Regions from separate parts of the Pseudomonas edsoni genome, predicted to be linked through region 3. Evidence: predicted binding sites of a transcription regulator. Region 3 holds the regulator's gene; each other region holds the start of a gene.

Region 1 (5,764 bases), 1.3 Mb from region 3:
GCTCAAGTATCCTTGAGCGACCGCTCAAAAAGCAAGCGCCACTCATCTTCCGACGCCTGAGGGAAATGCCGAATGTCGCGTATCGACCGTAAAGACCAGATCATCGCCGCCGCCCTGGAGCTGTTTCGCAACAAAGGGTTTGCCGATGTGTCCACCCGCGACCTGGCCGAACATGCCGGCCTGTCGCGCAGCCACGTTTACCACTACTTCAGCGATTGGAATGAACTGCGCCGGGAAGCCTTTGTGCGCTTTGCCAATGAACAGTTGGAGCAAGTGCGTGCGCCGCTGGTGGGCGTGGCACCGCTTGAGGCGCTGGTGGGTTTCTTGCGCGACTGCCTGCCGTGCACGGCCGACGCGGGCTGGGCGCTGTGGCTGGATGCCTGGGACGAAGCGATGCACGACCCGCAGATGGCCCAGGCGTACTTGGTGATCAACGCGCAGTGGCAGGGCATGCTTGCCGAGGTGATCGAGCGCGGCGTCGCTGCCAACGTTTTCCGCTGTGATGCGCCCCAACGCGCAGCCCGGCAGATCTTCGCCATGGCGATGGGGTATGCCGATGACCTGATGCTGAATCCTTCTACCGCGTCGGCAGAAGCGGTGCTGGATGAAGTCATGGAAGTGGCGAAGCTGTTGCTGGATTTCACCGCTTAGGCCTCCGCGCACTTTTGGCGGCCACCACATTCCTGCGTGGCGAGCGGGCGTGTCCCGCGTTGGAGTGCGAAGCGGTCCCAGTCCGGCTGCCATGTTTCAGCTGTTAGACCGCGTCGCCAATTTCTGGGGCTGCTGCGCAGCCCAACGCTGGGCAAGCCAGCTCGCTACAAGAAGCCCGTTCACTGCTAGGGCTGATGCTGGCCTCAGGCTAACCGACCGCCGCAGGCCGATATTGCAGTGCCTCGGCCAAGTGATGCCGAGCGATATTCTCAACCCGCTCAAGGTCTGCCAGCGTGCGCGCCACCTTGAGCAAGCGATGTGCCGCGCGCAGCGACAGCGTCAGCCGCTCGCAGGCGCTTTCCAGCCAGCCTTCATCGGCTTTCGCCAATTGGCAGTGTTTGCGTAACCCTGGCAAATCCAGAAAGGCATTGGCGCAACCCTGGCGCTTGAGTTGGCGCTCGCGGGCGTCGGCCACCTGTGCCGAGGCCTTCGCCGTGTTATCGCCAGGCGGCTGGGTCGGGTTTAGTGCTGTGGTTTCCCGGGCGACGGTAAGGTGCAAGTCGATCCGGTCCAGCAGGGGGCCGGAAAGTTTGTTGCGATAGCGCTGAATCTGCTCCGGCGTACACCGACAGCGCCCACTCGGTTCGCCCATATACCCGCAAGGGCAGGGGTTCATGGCCGCCACCAGTTGAAAGCGTGCCGGGAAACTCACTCGGTCGCGCGCACGGGAAATGACGATGTGTCCCGATTCAAGCGGTTCGCGCAGCACCTCCAGGACCTTGCGATCGAACTCCGGCAACTCATCCAGAAACAATACGCCGTGGTGGGCGAGGGTGATTTCCCCCGGTTGCGGTTTTGACCCGCCGCCCACCAGCGCCGGCCCCGAGGCCGAGTGGTGTGGCTGGCGGAACGGCCGGTGCGGCCAATGGCTCAGTGGTGCGAGGCTGACCACCGACTGGATCGCCGCCACTTCCAGCGCTTCCTGCTCGCTCAACGGCGGCAGCAACCCCGGCAGCCGGCTGGCCAGCAAGGTCTTGCCGGTGCCGGGCGGCCCGCTGAACAGCAGGTTATGCGCGCCTGCCGCAGCGATCAGCAGCGCGCGCTTGGCCGCCAGTTGGCCTTGTACTTCGCTCAGGTCTGGATAGGGTTTGTTCAAGTACTGCAAGCCATCGGACTTATAGGGCTCGATCGGCACCTGCCCATTCAGGTGCGCCACCACTTGCAGCAAGTGATCCACCGCAATCACTTTCAACCCCGAGGCCAGGCACGCCTCCTCGGCATTCGCCCGCGGCACTATCACGGTGCGTCCGGCCTTGCGGGCTGCCAGCGCTGCCGGCAACACGCCTTTGACTGCGCGTACTTCGCCGGACAGTGCCAATTCGCCCAGGCATTCCACGTCATCCAGCATCAACGACGGCACCTGCAGGCTTGCAGCCAGGATGCCCAAGGCAATCGCCAAGTCAAAACGCCCGCCGTCCTTGGGCAGGTCGGCGGGCGCGAGGTTGAGGGTGATGCGCCGGGCTGGGTATTGCAGCGCGCAGTTCAGGATGGCGCTGCGCACGCGGTCCTTGCTTTCCTTGACGGCGGTTTCCGGCAGACCCACCAGTGTCAGGGATGGCAGACCATTGGCCATGTGCACTTCAACCGTGACGGCAGGGGCTTCGACGCCAATCTGGGCGCGGCTGTGGACGATGGCGAGGGACATGCTCGTTCCTTGAGTGGAGGGCCGCTTCCTGCGGGTTTTTCAAGGGTAGACGAGGTGGCGAAGAGCGAGGCGGGGGAGGTTTTACAGAACGTATCCAGAGCGCAACGTAGACCAAATGTGGGAGCTGGCTTGCCTGCGATGGCATCGACTCGGTGTAACTGATACACCAAGGCGCCCGCATCGCAGGTAAGCCAGCTCCCACACTGAGCGTGTTTATTCAGCAGCAGGTGGCGTCAGCCGCGCTTCCAACTCCGCGACTTTCGCCTCGAGGCTCTCCAGCCGTGCACGCGTGCGGGCCAGCACCACCATTTGGCTGTCAAATTCTTCACGGCTCACCAGGTCGAGCTTGCTGAAGCCGCTTTGCAGCAGCGCCTTGAACTGGCTTTCGATTTCGTTGCGAGGCAGTGGGGTTTCGCCGCTGAACAGGCGAGAGGCGTGGCCGCTCAGGGCGTCGAGGAGATCTTTGGGCGCGAGCATGGGAAACATTCCGGAAAAACGGTTGGCGGGCAGTGTATCACGCAGCGTCTATAGTCTTTTTCACCGCCTGGCGCGCACGCTTTTCGCGCAGTGCTCCGGGCGGTCGCGCACTGTTTTTGTGCGCATTGGCGTCGCCAAAACGCCCCGCAGGTGGGCATAAGTGGGCAAAGGACTGATTTCAGTGATTTTTACGGAGCTGGCAAGCTTTCTGCTTAGACGATCATGACCCATGCACTGATGCAGTCGCTGTGACGAATGCAGTGCGCCGACGGATCAGGGGTACAGGTTTCGTCACCAGTGGTTCGCTGGCGTCGCAACGGTAAATGCCGAGGCGACGACGCGTTACAAAGCCAGGCACTGCGCTTAGACTTGAGACGGGTTTGTTTTCCTGGGGCAAGTCCACCAATTCGGGAGAGAGTTTTCATGAAGCTAGTCACTGCCATCATCAAGCCGTTCAAGTTGGACGATGTACGCGAGTCGCTGTCCGAGATCGGCGTGCAGGGCATTACCGTTACTGAGGTCAAAGGCTTCGGTCGGCAGAAGGGTCACACCGAGCTGTATCGCGGCGCGGAATACGTGGTCGATTTTCTGCCAAAGGTGAAGATTGATGTCGCCATTGACGACAAGGATCTTGACCGGGTTATCGAGGCGATAACCAAGGCGGCCAACACCGGCAAGATCGGTGACGGCAAGATCTTCGTGGTCAATCTGGAACAGGCTATTCGCATCCGTACCGGCGAAACCGATACCGACGCAATCTAAGCCGCCAAACCCCCAACGCCCCAGGAGAAAACAATATGACTCTGCGTAAATTCGCAGGGCTAGGAGCCCTGTTGTCCCTCGTAATGCCGGCCCTGGCATTGGCGGCGGACCCAGCCCCCGCTCCAGTCCTCAATTCCGGCGACACGGCGTGGATGCTCACATCCACCGCGCTGGTGCTGTTCATGACCATTCCAGGCCTGGCGCTGTTCTATGGCGGCATGGTTCGCTCCAAAAACATTCTTTCCGTGATGATGCAGTGCTTCGCCATCACCGGCTTGATCACCATTTTGTGGTTCGTTTACGGCTACAGCATGGCGTTCGACACTACCGGTATGGAAGCAGGCGTCGTCAACCTCAACTCGTTCGTGGGCGGCCTGTCCAAACTGTTCCTGTCGGGTGTCACCCCGGCGAGCATCACCGGCCCTGCGGCGCTGTTCCCTGAGGCGGTGTTCGTCACTTTCCAGATGACGTTCGCCATCATTACGCCTGCGCTGATCGTCGGTGCCTTCGCCGAGCGTATGAAGTTCTCCGCGATGCTGATCTTCATGGGCGTCTGGTTCACCCTGGTCTACGCACCGATTGCGCATATGGTGTGGGGCGGTCCGGGTTCGTTGCTGGGCGATTGGGGCGTGCTGGACTTCGCCGGCGGCACCGTGGTGCACATCAACGCCGGTGTGGCTGGCCTGGTGGCGTGCCTGGTACTCGGCAAGCGTAAAGGCTTCCCAACCACGCCGATGGCGCCTCACAACCTGGGTTACACCCTGGTCGGTGCTGCCATGCTGTGGGTCGGTTGGTTTGGCTTCAACGCCGGTTCTGCGGCTGCGGCCAACGGCACTGCCGGTATGGCGATGCTGGTCACTCAGATTGCGACCGCTGCTGCCGCGCTGGGCTGGATGTTTGCCGAGTGGGTCACTCACGGTAAGCCAAGCGCACTGGGCATCGCTTCGGGTGTGGTGGCAGGTTTGGTTGCAATCACCCCGGCTGCGGGCACCGTGGGCCCAATGGGCGCCCTGGTGATTGGTCTGGCGGCGGGCGTGGTGTGCTTCTTCTGCGCCACTACCCTGAAACGCAAACTGGGCTACGACGACTCCCTGGACGCCTTCGGCGTGCACGGTATCGGCGGTATCCTCGGCGCGATCCTCACCGGCGTGTTCGCGGCTCCGTCTCTGGGCGGCTTCAACGCGGCGACCACTGACATCGCAGCGCAAGTCTGGATCCAGTGCAAAGGCGTCGGCTTCACCGTGATCTACACGGCTATCGTGACCTTCATCATCCTCAAGGTGCTGGACATGGTCATGGGCCTGCGGGTTACCGACGAAGAAGAGGCCGTGGGCCTCGATCTGGCACAACACAACGAGCGCGGCTACAACTTGTAAGTACGCGAAAAAAAGATGCCCGGCTTGCCGGGCATTTTTTTGTCTGGGGTTTGTCTGTGGCTAAAGGTGTACGGGTTTATGCCGACTTTGTGATGGGAACCACACGGCACTTTTAAGGGTGTGAATGTCTTACAGGCATGTAGGTGTATTCGGTACTTTGTTTTTTTCCAGAGCGCGCTAGAATGCGCGCCGATAGGCGGAGAACTGTATGTGGCAACAGACCCTGATAACCCTGCGGGCCAAGCCCCGGGGCTTTCACTTGGTGACGGATGAGTTGCTCGCCGGCCTGCCTGAATTGAAAGCGTGCCGTGTGGGCCTGTTGCATTTGTGGTTGCAGCACACCTCGGCTTCGTTGACGGTCAACGAAAATGCCGACCCGGCGGTTCGCCGTGACTTCGAGCGTTTTTTCAACTCGCTGGTGCCGCAAGGGCGTGCAGGGTTCGAACACAACGACGAAGGTCCGGATGATCTGCCGGCGCACTTCAAGGCCAGTCTCCTGGGCTGCCAGCTGAGTTTGCCGGTCAAGGCCGGCCGCTTGGCGATGGGGACCTGGCAAGGTGTTTATCTGGGCGAGCACCGTGATCATGGCGGTGCTCGTAAAGTCCTCGCCACCTTGCACGGTGATGGGGCATAAGCCACTGGTAATCCAGTGGATGTTGATTTTTTTCCGGCGACCTCGACAGAGGGTGAAGCTGGGCTATAACTAATCTGCTTTTCGCAAGTCATGAGGTAGAACATGAGCGACGATGATCTGGAAAACGACGAACTCGAAGTCGGTGACGACGACGAGGCC
Region 2 (5,764 bases), 2.6 Mb from region 3:
CGGCGGGTATGACCGCCACCTGCGTTATATCCGCCAGGAGTACCGCAAGAACCTCAGCGCGTTTCAGCTGGCGGTGCAGCAGTATTTCCCGGAAGGCACGCAAATGACGCGCCCCAACGGCGGCTTTATCCTGTGGGTCAGTTTGCCGGGGCGGGTCAATACCCAGGAACTGCACGTGCGCGCACTGCAGCAGGGCATCAGCATTGCGCCGGGGGTAATTTTCAGTAATACGGAACAGTTCAACCACTGTATTCGCCTCAACTGCGGCACGCCGTGGAACCGCGAAGCAGAGCGGGCGCTGATGACCTTGGGGATGCTCGCCAGCCAGCTGTGCCAGGAAACCGCAGCCGGGCTTTGAGGCCGGTGGCTGAGGCGTGTAATGGGGACAGTACCGATAGCTGGCTAATCACCAGACTTGTCATGCCGCGCACAACAAGCGAGCATATGGCCCTCTGCCGTTAATGCTGTTGGCGATATGACATCTATTTTTCGCGCTGCTGTAGTGGTTGGCCTGTTAAGCCTGTGTAACGTCGGCACCGTGCTGGCGGCAACGCCTGTGGTGTCTGAAAGCAAGCCCGCCGCCAGTACCGAGCAGGACACCCCCGCGAAAAAACCGGCGCCTGCTAAAAAAGCCCCGGCGGCCAAAAAGAAAGCCGCCACGGTGAGAAAGCGCGCACCCGTCGCGAGCAAGTCCAAGTCAGCCCATGAAGTAGCGCAGACCAAACTGCCACCGGCACAGTTGGACCTGACACTGCCTAATGAGATGGTCAGGCACTTGCAGCCCATTGGCACCCTGCCCAAGCCCAAGAGCGTGCCCTTGCTGCCGCCGATGTTTGGCGAGAAACCCTCCGACAACAGCGCGTTCCAGATCAACGGCCGCTTGCTCAGCAACGAGATGAAGCTGCAGTTGCGTAACGACGAACGTCGCGACATCGAAGGCGCGGCGCTGGATTTCGAATTCAAGCAATAAATGTCCGCGCAAAGGTGACGCCACCCATCGACCATCTGTCGCAGACTGGTCAGTCACTTTTGTTTTGTGCGAAAAACCCCTGTTAGACCATTTTAAAACGTCTGTTTAAGGGCGTACTCTAGCCCGGCCATCCACATTGAGTCGTCGAGGACCTGTTGGTCATGAAATGCCGTGAAGGCTGTGGCGCATGCTGCATTGCCCCCTCCATCAGTTCGCCATTGCCGGGAATGCCTCACGGCAAACCCGCGGGCGAACGCTGCCTGCACCTGTCGGTCGAACAGCTATGCCTGCTGTTCGGCCAACCGGAACGCCCAGCGGTGTGCAGTGATTTCAAGGCAGATCTGGATGTCTGTGGCAACGACCAGGCCGATGCGATCCGGTTGATCGGCTGGTGGGAGCAGATGACGGCGGCTTGATGGGCTTTACTATCGGAACTTCGACAATAAGGAATACAACAATGGGTTCGCTGAAACGAGTGGCTGTGTTGTGCGGTTTTACGGTGTTGTTCGCTGCCACGGCGCAGGCTGAGGACTGGCAGGTCGCCAAGGACGAGGACGGTATCAAGGTGTCCCTGAGCGAAATTGCCGGCTCCAAATACAAGGCCTACCGCGGTGTGACGCTGATCAAGGCGCCTGTCGCCAAGATCCAGGCCCTGCAGGAAGACGTGGCCGGCGCCTGCTCCTGGATCCACGAATGCAAATCGCAAAAACTGCTCAAGACCGAAGGCGACAAGAGCTGGACCTACACCCAGTTCAAGGCACCGTTCCCGGTGACCGACCGCGATTCGATCCTCGAAATCACCACGTCCAAGGCCGCCGATGGCACCGTGACCCGCAAATTGCTGGAAGTGCCGACTTACCAGCCGGAAGTAAAAGGTTACGTGCGCGTTGCCCAGGTAGACGGCTACTGGAAGCTTGTGCCAAAAGGCGACAACCAGACCGAAGTGACCTACCAGGTGCACACCGAACCAGGCGGCAGCGTGCCATCGTGGCTGGCCAACAAGTTTGTGGTGGACGCGCCGTTCAACACCTTGAAAGCCTTGAAAGAACACGCTGAAAAATAAGTGTCATTAATCAGGTGCCTCCTGACTTGAGTGGAACGTTTGCCGAGCCCTCAAGGTCCAGATAGTTGTAAGCCCACACACGGGTTTTATCGAGGAGGCACCGATGCAAAAGTGGCAGATTACCTTCGTTGATGATCACGGCGTTCAGTCCGTCGAGCAGTTCAGCTGCGACCAGAAGCCCAGCCTCGAAGACGCGGCACACATGATTCGTAACAAGCTGGTGCCAGTGGCCGCCGAACTTGACCTGAATGATTTGGAAGGGCGCAAACCCCAGCCTACGGTCAAGATTCTGAAAGACCAGAACAGTATTCAAATCCTCGACATTTCGCCCGCCGCCTGAACATTGCCTGTATGCCCTTCAAGCGCCTCTGGTGGAGGTGATAGCTTCGCGCTACTCTGCAACCGAGATCAGCGAATGAATCGCTAAGGTCTGGTCTTGTCAGCTACATGCTTGTTTTCCCGCGGTGTCGTTAATGCCGTAGCACCCGCGCCAGCAGGGCGCGGTCTTCGGGAAGCACGGAAAGTCTATCCATCAGTTTGAGGAGGACGTTTCATGAGCACAGCCTATCAAGAAGACATCAGCACCAACGTACTGCGCCGCATGAAAGAAGGCGGTTTCGACTTCTCACGGTTTCACCCCATCGAGTTCTACGCCATTTTCCCGGATGAGGAACGGGCGCGCAGGGCTGCGGGTCGATTTCGTGGGGAATCCCTGAATGCCCAGGTCAGCGCGCGCGATGATGGCGCCTGGTACCTGGAACTGAGCAAAATCATGTTCGCCACCTACGACGGCATAGGAGACTTCGAGCAAGACTTTGAAGCGGTGGTCGAGCCTTTGGGCGGGATCATCGAGGGATGGGGCGTCAAGCAGGAGGTGCGTGGGTTACCCATGTAGCGGCATTCGATGAGCAACACAGCGTATCGGCTGACCCTTGGGTCGGCCGATTTTGTTTGTGCACGCCTCACAACCGCATCCTCAATATAGCCACCCACTACGAGCCCGGCCTGCCGCCGACAGCGTCTTTAACGTCGCGATCCCCGGCAAGTCGGGCTTTTGGCTTTCTACCGCGCAAAAAAAACCACCCAGACAGGGTGGCCTAAAGGGAAGAGCGGTTCGCTGACATCTCAGGAAACATCCTGGTCAGCCGGTGTGAGGATTATCCGCAAGCGTGACCGGGCAGTGAAATCAACTCTGACTATGCTGTTGATAGTCAAAGCCCGCATTGCGATGAAGCGTGGTACGGGACAGCGGGCGTTCTGCGCACCAGGACGGTGCGCGCGGAACCCGTAGGTTATTCAACTCACTGATTTATAAGTGTTTATGCCGCTGGCACGGGCCTTGCGACGGTTCTCGCGCCCGGGTGACAAGGAGTACGGCATGATCCGCACTTATTACGATGAAATGTACGACGGGGCAGGGCAGGTCCGCCCCCATTACCGCGAGTTCGCCCGCTGGTTAGCTGAAACCCCCGCCGAACTGCTGGCCCAGCGCCGGCGTGAAGCCGATTTGCTGTTCCACCGCGCCGGGATCACCTTCACCCTTTACGGGGACGAGCAGGGCACCGAGCGCCTGATTCCTTTCGACACCATCCCGCGCAGCATTCCGGCGAGTGAGTGGCGGATTGTCGAGCGCGGCTGCATTCAACGGGTCAAGGCGCTGAACCTGTTTCTCGCCGACCTCTACCACGAGCAACGCATCATCAAGGCTGGAATCATCCCCGCCGAACAGGTGCTGGCCAACGAGCAGTACCAGTTGGCCATGCAGGGCCTGGACCTGCACCGCGGTCTGTATTCCCACATCTCCGGTGTCGACCTCGTACGCGATGGCGACGGCACTTACTACGTATTGGAAGACAACCTGCGCACACCAAGCGGTGTCAGTTACATGCTCGAAGACCGCAAAATGATGATGCGCCTGTTCCCCGAGTTGTTCGCCGCCCAGCGCATCGCGCCCATCGACCATTACCCCAACCTGTTGCTCGACACGCTGAAAAGCTCGAGCCCCCTGGATAACCCCAGCGTGGTGGTGCTGACCCCGGGGCGCTTTAACAGCGCGTTCTTCGAGCACGCCTTTCTGGCGCGGGAAATGGGTGTGGAATTGGTGGAAGGCGCCGACTTGTTCGTGCGCGATGACCGCGTATTCATGCGCACCACAGACGGCCCCAAGGCCGTGGATGTGATCTACCGTCGCCTCGATGATGCCTTTCTCGACCCACTGGCCTTCAACCCGGACTCCATGCTCGGCGTGCCCGGCCTGCTCGCGGCGTATCGCTCGGGCAATGTGGTGTTGGCCAATGCGATTGGCACCGGGGTGGCGGATGACAAGTCGGTGTATCCCTTCGTCACCGAGATGATCCGTTTTTACCTGGATGAAGAGCCGATTCTGAAGAACGTGCCTACGTTTCAATGCCGTAAGCCCGACGAATTGTCCCACGTGCTGGCCAACCTTCCGGACCTGGTCGTCAAGGAAACCCAAGGTTCCGGCGGCTACGGCATGCTGGTGGGCCCGGCGTCGACAAAAGCGGAAATCGAAGCCTTCCGTGCCCGCATCAAAGCCAAGCCCCACGCCTATATCGCGCAGCCGACGCTGTGTTTATCCACGTGTCCGACTTTTGTCGAAAACGGCATCGCGCCGCGCCATATCGACCTGCGGCCGTTCGTGTTGTCCGGCAAGGAAACCCGCGTGGTGCCCGGCGGCTTGACCCGCGTGGCCCTGCGCGAAGGCTCGCTGGTGGTCAATTCGTCCCAGGGCGGCGGCACCAAAGACACCTGGGTGGTCGAGGACTGATGCCATGTTGAGTAGAACTGCCTCGGATTTGTACTGGATGTCGCGTTACCTGGAACGCGCGGAAAACCTCGCGCGCATGCTTGATGTCAGCTATTCGCTGTCGCTGATGCCTCAGGACGGGCGCGGTGATGGCCTGCACGAATTGGCCATGCCGCTGCTGATCACCGGCACCTTGGAGGATTACCACGAGCGCCACGGCGAACTGCATGCCGAGCGCCTGCTGCACTTCTTTGCGTTGGACGCGGCCAACCCGGCGAGCATCTACAGTTGCCTCGGCGCCGCGCGCGCCAGCGCCCATGCAGTGCGTGGGCGAATTACCGCCGACATGTGGGAAAACATCAACGCCACTTGGCTGGATATTCGTGACATCGCCCAGCAAGGGCTGAGCCGCTACGGCATGAGCCGGTTCTGTGAGTGGGTCAAGGAGCGGTCGCACCTGTTCCGTGGCGCCACCTACGGCACCATCATGCGTAATGATGCGTTTCGTTTTATTCGGCTGGGCACCTTCATCGAGCGTGCCGACAACACCCTGCGCCTGCTGGATGCGCGCTACGAAATGGCCGGCGACCAAGCCGCTGCGGTCAGCGACGGCACGGCTCATGCCTACTATCAGTGGAGTGCCTTGCTGCGCGCGCTGTCATCGTTTGAGGCTTACACCGAAATCTACCGTGACGCCCCCGGCGCCCGGCAGGTGGCCGAACTGCTGTTGTTGCGCGCCGATGTCCCACGCTCGCTGCGTGCCTGCAGCGAGGAAATCGACCAGATCCTTGCCAGCCTGCCCGGCCTCAATGGCCGCCCGGCCCAGCGCCTGGCCGCCGAGATGGACGCGCGCCTGCGCTTTACTGCCATCGACGAAATTCTCGAGGAAGGCCTGCATGCCTGGCTGACCGACTTCATCCCTTTGGTCCGCCAGTTGGGCGACGCCATCTACAGTTCCTACCTG
Region 3 (5,764 bases):
GACGTGAGCCACCAGCCAATGCACGGTCGTGCACGCGCAGGTATCGGCTATCTCCCCCAGGAGGCGTCGATCTTTCGCAAACTGTCGGTGTCGGACAACATCATGGCGATCCTCGAGACCCGCAAGGAACTCGACCGTGACGGCCGCCGCAAGGAGCTGGAAAGCCTGCTTCAGGAATTCCACATCAACCACATTCGCGACAACCTTGGCATGAGCCTGTCCGGTGGTGAGCGCCGTCGCGTGGAAATCGCACGTGCACTGGCAACCGCGCCGAAGTTCATCCTGCTGGACGAACCGTTTGCCGGCGTTGACCCGATCTCGGTCGGCGACATCAAACAGATCATCCATCACCTCAAAGCCAAGGGCATCGGCGTATTGATCACTGACCACAACGTCCGTGAAACCCTCGATATCTGTGAGACGGCTTATATCGTCAACGATGGCCAGCTGATCGCCGAAGGCGATTCCGCCACCATCCTGGCTAACGAACTGGTCAAGGAAGTGTACCTGGGCCACGAGTTCCGCCTGTAAGCATCGTGGTGTCACGGCTGTTCGCCAAGGCGCGCGGGAGTCAATAAAAACCTCGTTTTTTTATTGTTACCGCGCTCTAGGCAAAGCCCCCGACATCAGGCATATAATTTGCTTATGTTTGGCGCTCACGCGCCCTGTCGTGGATGGCGCATTGCGCCGGCGAATAAGGTGTTAAGCCCCTGCCATGAAACCATCGCTAGTCCTGAGAATGGGCCAGCAGCTGACGATGACACCGCAGCTGCAACAGGCCATCCGCCTGCTCCAATTGTCGACCCTGGACCTGCAACAGGAAATCCAGGAGGCCCTGGAGTCCAATCCGATGCTCGAACGCCAGGAAGAAGGCGACGACTTCGATAATGCAGACCCGCTGGCCGACAACATCGAGCAAAAACCCAACTCCGACGTGCAGGAACCCTCCTACCAGGAAACCGCCCCAACGGTGGATAACCTTGAGGAAGGCGAATGGAACGAACGCATTCCCAACGACCTCCCCGTGGATACCGCGTGGGAAGACGTTTACCAGACCAGCGCCAGCAGCCTGCCCAGCAATGACGATGACGAATGGGATTTCACCACCCGCACGTCCGCTGGCGAAAGCCTGCAAAGCCATTTGCTGTGGCAACTTAACCTCGCGCCGATGTCCGACACCGATCGCCTGATCGCTGTCACCCTGATCGACTGCATTAATAACCAGGGCTACCTGGACGAAACCCTTGATGAAATTCTCGAGGCCTTCGACCCGGAACTGGACATCGAGCTGGACGAAATCGAAGCCGTCCTTCACCGCATTCAACAGTTTGAGCCCGCCGGCATTGGCGCCCGCACCCTCAGCGAGTGCCTGCTGCTGCAATTGCGTCAACTGCCCGCCAAGACACCTTGGCTCGCCGAGGCCCAGCGCCTGGTCACCGACTACATCGACCTGCTGGGCAGCCGCGACTACAGCCAGTTGATGCGCCGCATGAAGCTCAAGGAAGACGACCTGCGCCAGGTCATCGAGCTGGTACAGAGCCTCAATCCGCGCCCCGGCTCGCAAATCGAGTCCAGCGAAGCCGAATACGTCGTTCCCGACGTGATCGTGCGCAAGGACAACGAACGCTGGCTGGTGGAGCTTAACCAGGAATCGGTGCCACGTTTGCGCGTCAACCCACAATACGCAGGCTTTGTGCGCCGCGCCGACACCAGTGCCGACAACACCTTCATGCGCAACCAGTTGCAGGAAGCGCGCTGGTTCATCAAGAGCCTGCAAAGCCGCAACGAAACCCTGATGAAAGTGGCCACCCAGATCGTCGAGCACCAGCGCGGCTTCCTGGAATATGGCGACGAGGCAATGAAACCGTTGGTGCTGCATGACATCGCCGAGGCGGTAGGCATGCACGAATCAACGATTTCCCGGGTGACCACGCAGAAGTTCATGCATACCCCACGGGGTATTTATGAGTTGAAATACTTTTTCTCCAGCCATGTCAGCACCTCCGAAGGCGGCGAATGCTCGTCCACGGCGATCCGCGCGATCATCAAAAAACTGGTTGCTGCGGAAAATCAGAAAAAGCCGTTGAGTGACAGCAAGATCGCTGGTTTACTGGAGGCACAAGGCATTCAGGTCGCCCGTCGAACCGTCGCCAAGTACCGCGAGTCCCTCGGGATCGCGCCTTCCAGCGAGCGTAAGCGTTTGATGTGACGGGCGGGCCATAGCGTTCCAGTGGCGGGTATTCCTACCCGCCGCTTTATGCACTGGCAACGAAGGAGAAGCTGTATGCAAGTCAACATCAGTGGACACCAACTGGAAGTTACCAAGCCCCTGCGTGAGTACACCGAGAGCAAGCTGAACAAGCTTGCGGGGCATTTTGACAAGATCACCAACGTGCAGGTCATCATGGAGGTCGACAAGCTCAAGCAAAAAATCGAGGCCACCCTGCACGTACCGAATGCGAAGCTAGTCGCCAATGCGGAGCATGAAGACATGTACGCAGCGATTGACTCGCTCTACGACAAGCTGGACCGCCAACTCATAAAGCATAAGGAAAAGTATCTGCACCTGATGCAAGGTACAGGTCGTTAACTCTCCCCCATGATCCAACTTGAAACCATCCTGACCCCCGGCCGTTCACTCGTGAACGCGCCGGGCGGCAGCAAGAAGAAAGCCCTCGAACACATCGCTAACCTGATCAGCCGTGAAGTGCCTGAGTTGGATGAGCAAGTTGTGTTCAAGGCCCTGATTGACCGTGAAAAGCTGGGCTCGACCGGTTTTGGTAACGGCATCGCCATTCCTCACTGCCGCCTTGAAGGCTGTACTTCGCCCGTAAGTGCACTTTTACACCTGCAAGAAAAAATCGATTTTGATGCCATCGACGGCGCCCCGGTTGACCTGCTGTTCGTGCTGCTGGTCCCGCAGGCCGCCACCGATGCACACCTGGAGCTGCTCCGGCAGATCGCCAGCATGCTCGACCGCAAGGAAGTACGCGACAAACTGCGCAGTGCCAGCAGCAACGAGGCGCTCTATCAGGTTGTCCTGGATGAACAAAACAGGCAGTAATCATGCGTTTGATCATCGTCAGCGGCCGTTCCGGCTCGGGTAAAAGCACCGCACTCAATGTCCTTGAAGACAACGGCTTCTATTGCATCGACAACCTGCCCGCCGGCCTGCTGCCGGAATTGGCCGAGCGTGCGCTGATTCATACTGAGTTGGCGCAGCCGTTGGTTGCCGTTTCAATTGATGCCCGTAATCTGCCCAGCCACCTCTCGCGATTTCCTGAATTGCTCGAAGAAGTGCGGGCCAAGCACATCAATTGCGACGTGCTGTACCTGGATGCCGACGAAGAGACGCTGCTCAAGCGCTTCTCTGAAACCCGTCGACGCCATCCTCTGAGCAGCCCTCACCGCTCGCTGGCCGAGGCCATTGAGGACGAGACCACGCTGCTGGGACCGATCATCGACCTCGCCGATCTCAAGATCAATACCACCGGCCTGAACTTGTATCAGCTGCGCGACGCCATCAAGCTACGCCTGCTGAATCAACCAGAGCCTGGCACGGCATTTCTCGTCGAGTCGTTTGGCTTCAAACGAGGCATGCCGGTCGATGCCGACCTGGTGTTCGACGTTCGCTGCCTGCCCAACCCTTACTGGAAGCCGGAGCTGCGTGATCAGTCCGGGCTGGATCAGCCGGTGGCCGAGTACCTGGCTGCGCAACCGGATGTCGAAGAGATGTTCCAGGACATTTCCAGCTACCTGCTTAAATGGTTGCCACGTTTTGCCGCGAGTAATCGTGCCTATGTCACTATCGCCATCGGCTGCACCGGCGGCCATCATCGTTCTGTCTACCTGACTGAACGCCTGGGCCAGGTGCTGCAACAAACCCTCAAGAACGTCCAGGTTCGCCACCGCGACCTTAGCTGAAAGGAACACCTGCGCGATGCCCGCTTTGGAAATCGAAATCATCAACAAGCTGGGCCTGCACGCTCGCGCTTCCGCCAAATTCGTCGGTGTGGCCGGGCAGTTCCCCTGTCAGATCCGGGCTGGGCGCACGCCCGAATCCATGGTCGACGGCAAGAGCATCATGGCCATGATGATGCTGGCTGCCGGCAAGGGCACCAGGATTCACTTAAAGACTGAGGGTGAGCAAGAACAGGAAGCGATGGACGCTCTGGTAAAGCTGATCAATAACTTCTTTGACGAAGGCGAATAACCGCGTCTAGGCACTCGGCTTGTTGGCAGGACGCCCTCAAGCCTTACCTTCACCGGGCGACCGTCGCCAAGCCTGGCTTTTGATGGTGGGCTGAGGTTTATCCCAGAGCAGTATCCATCACCATCATCAAACAGAACCCGATGCACAGCCCCAGGCTGGCAAGCTTTTCGTGACCATTGCGGCGCGATTCGGGAATCACTTCGTGCGTCACCACGAGCAACATCGCCCCAGCTGCCAGCGCGAGCCCCAGCGGCAACAAAATTTCCGCCAGGATCACCAGCCAGGCGCAGAGCACCGCAAAGACCGGTTCGACCAACCCTGACGCAGCGCCGATCAGGAACGCTTTGGTCCGCGACATCCCTGCCCCGGCCAAGACCAGTGCAATCACTAGACCTTCCGGAACATCCTGCAGGGCGATGCCCATGGCCAGGCTGTCGGCATCCGGCATGCCGCCACCCGCGGAAACACCTACGGCCATGCCCTCCGGAATGTTGTGGGCAATGATGGCAAACACGAACAACCAAATGCGCGGTGGAATCACCGGCTTGTCCGGCGTGCCCACCAGCATTTCCGGGCTGGCGCCGGAGACCTTGCAGTCAACCAGGTACAACCCGAACGCACCGAGCATGATGCCAAAGCTGATCAAACCACTGGCTCCCCAAGGCGATAGCCCAAGACCCTCAGCGGCCGCAATACCCGGCACGATCAGCGAAAAGGCCGTCGCCGCCAACATCACACCGGCGCCAAATCCCAGCAAGGTATCGCTGAGCGCCACTGGCATCCGACGAATCACCAGCACCGGGACTGCGCCCAGTGCCGTGCCAAGCGCGCAGATTGCCCCGCCCTGCAAGGCACGCAGGATGCGCGGTTCCAGATCCAGCCAGGCCAGCCCGTGGGCCACCAGCAATGCAGTACCTGCCAATAGCAGCAGCGAACCAAACGCATAGCGAAACATTCGTCCGCTGCTGATCGCCAGTGTTTCAGTGCCCATAGTCGGCCTTAGATCTTGTTATTGGATGAATATCAGGCCAAGGCGGCCTGGTAGCGTGCGGCGACTTCCGGCCAGTTGATGACGCTGTAGAAGGCGTTGATGTATTCCGGGCGGCGGTTCTGGTAGAGCAAGTAGTAGGCGTGCTCCCAGACGTCCAGGCCGAGGATCGGCGTGTTGCCGTTCATCAGTGGGCTGTCCTGGTTGCCGCTGTTCTCGACCACCAGAGTCTTTTGTGGCGTGACGCTCAACCAGGCCCAGCCGCTGCCGAATCGGGTCAAGGCCGCCTTGGTGAAGGCTTCCTTGAAACTGTCGAAGCCGCCCAGTTGGGTCTCGATCGCTGTGCCTAGTGCGCCCTCGGGTTTGCCGCCGCCTTTGGGCGACATCACCGCCCAGAACAACGAATGGTTAGCGTGACCGCCACCTTGGTTGATCACCGCGGCGCGAAGTTTTTCCGGCAGTTGCTGGACGCTGGAGACCAGCTTTTCAACCGGCCAGCCCGCAAACTCGGTGCCCTCTACCGCTGCATTCAGATTGTTGATGTAGGTCTGGTGATGCTTGGT

The links. Region 3 encodes sigma-54, which starts transcription at its own class of promoters, with help from an activator protein. Its sites were predicted from a motif close to ANTGGCATNNANNTTGCTNT; they were not measured.
Region 1: glnK (P-II family nitrogen regulator) is a predicted target of sigma-54. The motif match lies at 3,029-3,048, and genes of this name have one in related genera.
Region 2: C4J83_RS22880 (circularly permuted type 2 ATP-grasp protein) is a predicted target of sigma-54. The motif match lies at 3,360-3,379, and genes of this name have one in related genera.

What each region holds. Positions count from the first base shown of each region.
Region 1 is NZ_CP027762.1:6,306,649-6,312,412, reverse strand. It holds gene C4J83_RS29430 (TetR/AcrR family transcriptional regulator) at 73-651, shown strand; gene C4J83_RS29425 (YifB family Mg chelatase-like AAA ATPase) at 860-2,356, opposite strand; gene C4J83_RS29420 (accessory factor UbiK family protein) at 2,570-2,833, opposite strand; gene glnK (P-II family nitrogen regulator) at 3,257-3,595, shown strand; gene C4J83_RS29410 (ammonium transporter) at 3,631-4,971, shown strand; gene C4J83_RS29405 (secondary thiamine-phosphate synthase enzyme YjbQ) at 5,180-5,605, shown strand; gene sutA (dormancy-specific transcriptional regulator SutA) at 5,708-5,764, shown strand, end outside.
Region 2 is NZ_CP027762.1:4,960,878-4,966,641, reverse strand. It holds gene C4J83_RS22910 (aminotransferase-like domain-containing protein) at 1-358, shown strand, start outside; gene C4J83_RS22905 (translation initiation factor 2) at 476-970, shown strand; gene C4J83_RS22900 (YkgJ family cysteine cluster protein) at 1,132-1,386, shown strand; gene C4J83_RS22895 (START domain-containing protein) at 1,428-2,033, shown strand; gene C4J83_RS22890 (hypothetical protein) at 2,137-2,373, shown strand; gene C4J83_RS22885 (ribonuclease E inhibitor RraB) at 2,587-2,928, shown strand; gene C4J83_RS22880 (circularly permuted type 2 ATP-grasp protein) at 3,412-4,821, shown strand; gene C4J83_RS22875 (alpha-E domain-containing protein) at 4,826-5,764, shown strand, end outside.
Region 3 is NZ_CP027762.1:1,027,539-1,033,302, reverse strand. It holds gene lptB (LPS export ABC transporter ATP-binding protein) at 1-531, shown strand, start outside; gene C4J83_RS04605 (RNA polymerase factor sigma-54) at 716-2,209, shown strand; gene hpf (ribosome hibernation-promoting factor, HPF/YfiA family) at 2,285-2,590, shown strand; gene ptsN (PTS IIA-like nitrogen regulatory protein PtsN) at 2,600-3,064, shown strand; gene rapZ (RNase adapter RapZ) at 3,067-3,924, shown strand; gene C4J83_RS04585 (HPr family phosphocarrier protein) at 3,941-4,213, shown strand; gene C4J83_RS04580 (ZIP family metal transporter) at 4,311-5,204, opposite strand; gene C4J83_RS04575 (superoxide dismutase) at 5,237-5,764, opposite strand, start outside.